Halioglobus japonicus: one gene and its partner. The protein of the gene in region 2 interacts with the protein of the main gene of each other region in a pairwise test. Links are inferred from orthologs where the notes say so. Each region holds a gene or a part of one and is shown on either strand. Other genes may lie near its edges. The genes, in order: BST95_RS16960 and tusA.

What was found.
Region 1: the proteins of tusA (region 2) and BST95_RS16960 interact in binary tests that used the Escherichia coli proteins (3 or more experiments, as listed by UniProt). The link is inferred for Halioglobus japonicus from one-to-one orthologs.

The regions. Positions count from the first base shown.
Region 1 is NZ_CP019450.1:3,605,475-3,608,731, forward strand. What follows is about bases 91-3,029. They hold BST95_RS16960 (IscS subfamily cysteine desulfurase), read right to left. Parts: upstream 2,198-3,029; coding sequence 983-2,197; downstream 91-982. Other genes in these bases: hscB (Fe-S protein assembly co-chaperone HscB), read right to left, coding at 91-221; iscA (iron-sulfur cluster assembly protein IscA), read right to left, coding at 255-578; iscU (Fe-S cluster assembly scaffold IscU), read right to left, coding at 578-964; iscR (Fe-S cluster assembly transcriptional regulator IscR), read right to left, coding at 2,222-2,695; BST95_RS16970 (RNA methyltransferase), read right to left, coding at 2,793-3,029. In the rest of the region: more of hscB, read right to left, coding at 1-90; more of BST95_RS16970, read right to left, coding at 3,030-3,257. UniProt on the Escherichia coli protein: Master enzyme that delivers sulfur to a number of partners involved in Fe-S cluster assembly, tRNA modification or cofactor biosynthesis. Catalyzes the removal of elemental sulfur from cysteine to produce alanine.
Region 2 is NZ_CP019450.1:2,520,820-2,523,852, forward strand. Bases 1-2,715 are described here. They hold tusA (sulfurtransferase TusA), read left to right. Parts: upstream 1-1,094; coding sequence 1,095-1,337; downstream 1,338-2,715. Other genes in these bases: aroC (chorismate synthase), read left to right, coding at 1-10; BST95_RS11930 (hypothetical protein), read left to right, coding at 14-238; BST95_RS11935 (glycine cleavage system transcriptional repressor), read right to left, coding at 260-772; BST95_RS11940 (YheU family protein), read left to right, coding at 827-1,090; BST95_RS11950 (elongation factor P hydroxylase), read left to right, coding at 1,338-1,904. Also shown: more of BST95_RS11955, read left to right, coding at 2,716-2,812; BST95_RS11960 (4-phosphoerythronate dehydrogenase), read left to right, coding at 2,809-3,033. UniProt on the Escherichia coli protein: Sulfur carrier protein involved in sulfur trafficking in the cell. Part of a sulfur-relay system required for 2-thiolation during synthesis of 2-thiouridine of the modified wobble base 5-methylaminomethyl-2-thiouridine (mnm(5)s(2)U) in tRNA.

The DNA of each region.
Region 1 (3,257 bases), 1.1 Mb from region 2 along the record:
CGGGGCAGCGGCGCTTTCAACGCGGCGTGCGCCTCGTTGACAAAGGCGGAGTACTGCACGGCAACACGCTGTTCGTGCTCGCCGGCGGTCGCAAAGCGATCCGGGTGCAGCTCCTGCTGCAACTGCCGGTAGCGAGTACCCAGCGCAGACGTATCCAGCTCGAACTGCACAGGCAGTTCAAACAGCTGGAAATAGTTCTGAGAAAAGTCGGGAGAGCTCATACCACCTCGGCCTGATCGGATCGGGGTGACGAATTATACGGTAAAGCTCTCGCCGCAGCCGCACTCGGCGGAGACATTCGGGTTCTTGAACTGCAGGCCCTCATTGAGACCCTCTTTGACGAAGTCCAGCTCGGTACCCTCGAGGTAAGTCAGGCTCTTGGGGTCGATAAACACCTTGACGCCATGATCTTCAAACACCTCGTCTTCCGGTGCCTGCTCATCGACAAACTCCAGCACGTAGGCCATGCCGGAACAGCCGGATGTCGTCACTCCCAGGCGAATACCGAGACCTCGGCCGCGACCATCGAGCTGCGCAGCAATATGCTCAGCAGCGGAGGCAGTGACAGAAACACCCATTAGCTGTCACCCCGCTTTTCGCGCAGGTCCTTAACGGCTGCCTTGATCGCATCTTCAGCGAGTACGCTGCAGTGGATCTTCACGGGCGGCAGGGCCAGTTCTTCAGCGATCTCGGTGTTCTTGATCTGCTCGGCTTCATCCAGGTTCTTGCCCTTCACCCACTCAGTGAGCAGCGAGCTGGAGGCGATGGCGCTGCCACAGCCGTAGGTTTTGAACTTGGCGTCTTCGATCACACCGTTGTCGTCTACCTTGATCTGCAGGCGCATGACGTCGCCGCAGGCCGGAGCGCCAACCATGCCGGTGCCAACGCTTTCGTCGCTTGCGTCCAGCTTGCCGACATTGCGGGGATTCTCGTAGTGATCCAGTACTTTGTCGCTATATGCCATGATGGTTCTCCTCTACCGCTAGTGCGCGGCCCATTCAATTGTGTCCAGGTCGATGCCGTCTTTGTACATGTCCCAGAGCGGGGACAGTTCGCGCAGTTTGCCGACGGCGCCGCGCAGTTGTTCGATTGCCACGTCTACATCTTCTTCCGTGGTGAAGCGGCCGAAGCTGAAACGTAGTGAGCTGTGAGCCAGCTCGTCATTCAGACCCAGTGCCCGCAGCACGTAGGAAGGTTCCAGGCTCGCCGAGGTACAGGCGGAACCTGAGGAAATAGCCAGATCCTTCAGCGACATGATCAGGGATTCGCCTTCCACGAAAGCGATGCTGACGTTAATCGCACCGGGCAGGCGCTGGTCCATATCACCGTTGACGTGAACCTCTTCAATATCCTTGATGCCGTCCCAGAAACGCTGGCGCAGGGCGTTAACCTTCTCCGCTTCGCTCGCCATTTCTTCTTTGGCGATGTGGGCGGCTTCGCCCATGCCCACGATCTGGTGAGTGGCCAGGGTGCCGGAGCGCATACCGCGCTCATGACCGCCACCGTGCATTTGCGATTCCAGACGCACGCGGGGCTTGCGACGAACGTACAGTGCGCCAATACCCTTAGGGCCATACATTTTGTGGCCTGACATGGACAGCAGGTCCACTTTCATTTCTTTCAGGTCGATGGCGATTTTGCCCGCGCCCTGGGCTGCATCCACATGGAACAGCACGCCGGCATTGCGGGTGACTTCGCCGATGCCGGCGATATCGTTCACGGTGCCAATCTCGTTGTTGGCGTGCATGATGCTGACCAAAATAGTGTCTTCGCGCAGCGCCGCAGCCACCGCCTCCGGGGTAATCAGGCCGTTGGCGTCCGGGTCGAGGTAAGTTACCTCAAAGCCTTCGCGCTCGAGTTGACGGCAGGTATCCAGCACCGCTTTGTGCTCGATCTTGGAGGTGATGATGTGCTTGCCTTTCTTGCCGTAGAAGTGGGCGACGCCCTTGATGGCAAGGTTGTCGGACTCGGTGGCACCCGACGTCCAGACGATTTCGCGAGGGTCGGCATCAATCAGATCAGCCACCTGGCGACGGGCATTCTCAACGGCTTCTTCCGCCTTCCAACCGTACAGGTGGGAGCGGGATGCCGGGTTACCGAAGTTACCCTCCACCGACAGGCAGTGGACCATTTTCTCTACAACCCGAGGGTCGCAGGGGGTGGTGGCCAGATAGTCAAAGTAAATCGGTTTCTGCATTTTCTACAACTCCGTTATTCGGCCTCAGATCTCGCTGAGCGCCAGGGTCTCTACCCGATCTTGACGCGCGTCCTGACGCGCGGAAATTGTCTTCACTTCTCGCTTTTCCATCAGCTGGGCCAGGCTGATGTCACTCAGGAAGCCGTGAATCTGCTTGCTGAGGTCTTCCCACAGGTGGTGGGTGAGGCACACTTCGCCCTGTTGGCAATGCCCTTTGCCGGCACAGCCCGTAGCATCGACGGTTTCGTTGACCGCATCAACGATCTGGGCGACGAAAATCTCATCGCGCTCGCGGCTCAACCGGTAACCGCCGCCAGGGCCGCGCACGCTGGTCACCAGCTCATTGCGACGCAATTTCGCGAACAGCTGCTCCAGGTAGGACAGCGAAATATCCTGTCGTCCTGAGATGTCCGCGAGACTTACCGGACCCTTGCTGCCATGCAGCGCCAGATCCAGCATCGCGGTTACGGCATAACGCCCTTTGGTTGTAAGACGCATAGTCTCACCCGCCCTCTAATTTAGCGGAGCGAGTATGCAATAACCGACCTTTTTGGTCAAGTATAAGTCCGACCAATTTAGTCGGACAAAGCTCCGACTAGCGCTTGCCAATCCGCTTCTGGGTTTCGGTCAGAATGCCCCGCAGAATGTTCAATTCCATCTCATCCAGACGCACCCGGCTGTAGAGTCTGCGCAGGCGGGCCATCAGCTGGCGCGGGGCCGTCGGATTGAGGAATTCCACATCGATCAGGGTTTGCTCCAGGTGCTCGTAAAATAGCTCCATCTGCTCGCGAGTGGTAAAGGGGGCATCCCACTCGGCGTCTTCCGTGGCTGGCACACTGTCCGCCGCCAGCAGCATCCGTAGCTCGTAACACACCACCTGCACCGCCATGGCCAGATTGAGTGAGCTGTAATCCTCCGAGGTCGGGATATTCAGGTGCAGGTTACAGGCCTGCAACTCCTCATTCTTGAGGCCGCGGTCTTCACGCCCGAACAGAATCGCCACCTGCTGATCGTCCGCAATACCGTCGATACGCTCGGCACATTTACGTGGATCAAGCAG
Region 2 (3,033 bases):
TCCTGAGTAAGCCTTGAAGAAAGCCAATCGAAAGTACTACCGCACCATCTTTCTAGGGGTGGCCGCTATGGCGACCCTTATCTGGGCGGCGGTGGATCAGTTTGGCATTCCCTGGGAGGATATGCTTGACCTGCTGTTGGCGTCGCTGCTGATGATGCTCGCGATTATCGTCGCAGCCGCCGTCTGCTTTGGTCTGGTTGTGGGTCTGCGAAGGTTGATTCGCGGGCCCCGGGAGTAGTTGGGGCCCCAAGCCCCATGATTAGTCGAGATCGATGTCCAGGGTCATTTTATTGGCGACGGATTCAAGCGCACTTTCGAGTGCATCCCGGTCGGTCTTTTCAGGAATTTCCGCGTCGATTTTTGCCCGGAACATGGGTTCGCCGCTCATTGCCGCGCTTTCTACCTGGCTGTCCATCTCCACGACGTTAATGTCATGGGAGGCAAGTTCACGGGAAATTTCTTTGATGATGCCGGGCCGGTCGGGTCCCAGTACTGAAAGCGCAATGGGTTTGCCGTGGGCGGTGTCCGCAGCGCTGGCGGGCGAGACTCGTACACTCAGACCACTGCTGGAAAGCGCTTTAAGCTCCGCCTGGAGCGTGTCCGCAGCAGATTCAGGGAGGCTGACCAGAATGAGACCGGCAAACTTGCCACCCAACTGCGAGAGCTGGCTCTCCTGCCAGTTACCCTGGTTCTTCTCAATAGTGCTCGCGAGTGCCTCCACGAGGCCGGGGCGATCATCGCCAATGAAGGTGATGATGAAAGAGGTTTCCACGATGGTGTCTCCACTTTGGGCTAAGCAACGCTTATATTAACCCGCATCGCGTCAATGCAGAAGGAACAGGGTGCAAATGCCTGGCTATTTAGAAGTCCCCCCGGTCGATTGCCACAGGAGGTGTTGCAGGCCGTGCTGGAAGAATTTGCCAGCCGGGATGGCACAGACTACGGCGAGCGGGAGTTGACCCTGGATGAGAAGGCAGGCAACCTGCGCCGCCTGTTGGATACGGGAGAATTGTGTATCCTGTTTCATTCTGAAAGTGAGGCCTGGGACCTGGTGAGTCGGGAGCAGGCGGAAATCCTATTGAGCGAATAATGGCATGTCATTAGAGCCTGATCACATTCTCGACGCCAGCGGGTTGTTCTGCCCGGAGCCTGTCATGTTGCTGCACAATCAGGTGCGCGATATGCAGGTGGGCGAGGTGGTGCAGGTGTTGGCTACCGATCCCTCCACACAGCGCGACATTCCCAAGTTCTGCACCTTTCTCGGCCACGAACTGTTGCAGCAGGACGAGCAGGATGGCCAGTATCGCTACTGGTTGCGAAAACAGGGCGACGCCTGAATGAATGTGGCGCTGCAATTTACTGCTTGTGAGTGCAGCAGACTTGAACACGTTTTTGCGCGATGTTTTGAGGCCACTGAACAAACGCTGCTGGCGGGAGGAGCCAGCGAGCCCTACTACCGGCCCGCCGACTCCCCACAATCTCAACACCTGCTGTATTACCGGGAAGATTTCTTCGCGAGCGCATTACATGAAATTTCCCACTGGTGCCTCGCCGGCATCGAGCGGCGCCAGCTGCCCGATTTTGGCTATTGGTATGCGCCGGAGGGTCGCACTCCCGAGCAACAGCGTGCATTCGAGCAGGTCGAGATAAAACCTCAGTCTATTGAGTGGTGCCTCTCCCGTGCCTGTGGTTACCCGTTTCGTGTCAGTGTCGATAATTTCACGCCGGACGGCACACTCCCGGATACGCGCTGGTTCCGCGCGCAGGTGTTGGCCCAGGCCCAGCATTGGCAGTTGCACGGGCTTCCCACTCGGGCACAGCAAATCTATGCAGCGCTGTGTCATGAGTTCGGTACCACCATGGCGCTCCCGGATCAGCGTTTCACAGCAGCAGATCTGGATTGATCATGGAGCGGCGTAGCTGGCTTGTAGACGCGAGCATCTATATTTTCCGGGCCTGGTTTTCCATACCCGATCGTTGGCATACCGATGCGGGGATGCCGCTTAATGCCGTGTATGGCTACGCCGGGTTCCTTGTTGACCTGTTGTCCCGGGTGCAACATGGCGACGCCGTGGCAGCCGCCTTTGATGAGAGTCTCGGCAGCTGTTTTCGCAATGAGGTGTATCCCGACTATAAGTCAAGCAGGGCACTGCCTGACGAAGCCCTGGCGTTTCAGTTGCAGGCCTGTCGCGAATTGACCGAATGTGCGGGCATTGCCTGTTTCGCCAGTGAGCGCTACGAAGCCGATGACTTCCTGGCAACCCTGGCAAGGCTGTCCGCAGAGCAGTCGACCCCATTTTCCGTGGTCACCAGAGACAAGGATTTGGGGCAGCTGCTGTTGCACGAAGGCGCACTGTGGTGGGATTTTGCCGCCGATCAGCAGCTGGGCGCAGCGGATTTTTTCGAGCGATTTGGCGTGCGTCCATGCCAGTTCGCAGATTACCTGGCCCTGGTCGGGGATACGGTGGATGACATTCCGGGGGTACCTGGGGTCGGCCCAAAAACGGCTGCCGCGTTACTGGCCGAGTTCGGTTCCGTGGAAGCTATTGCCGCTCGTTTTGAGGCAGTGGCTGATTTACCTGTGCGCGGCGCGAAAAAACTGGCAGAAAGGCTTCCCGCTCACTGGGAGCAGGTGAGGGTGTCACACCAGCTGGCCACCCTGGAAGACAGGGTGCCGGGCGTCGATGCACTGCCGGAATATACGTTGCTCCGCGAGCATGTTGCTGCGGTCTGTGAGTATCTGGATGCGCTGGGCCTGGCTGGCCCGATGCAGCGACGCTGGCAGCAGCTGCCCATAGGGGGCTTGCAATGACACTGAGCGTTGTCGCCGACGAGAATATCCCTGGCGTAGAGGCGCTGTTGGGGGCGGGCGCTGAAGTAACCCGGGTCAACGGCAGGTCGCTTCAGCCAGAGCAGCTGCGTACGGCCGACGCGCTGTTGGTGCGTTCGGTGACTCGCGTCGACGCAGCGCTTATCGCGAACACCAAGGTGCGTTTTGTTGGCACGGCAACCGCTGGTACGGACCACATCGAC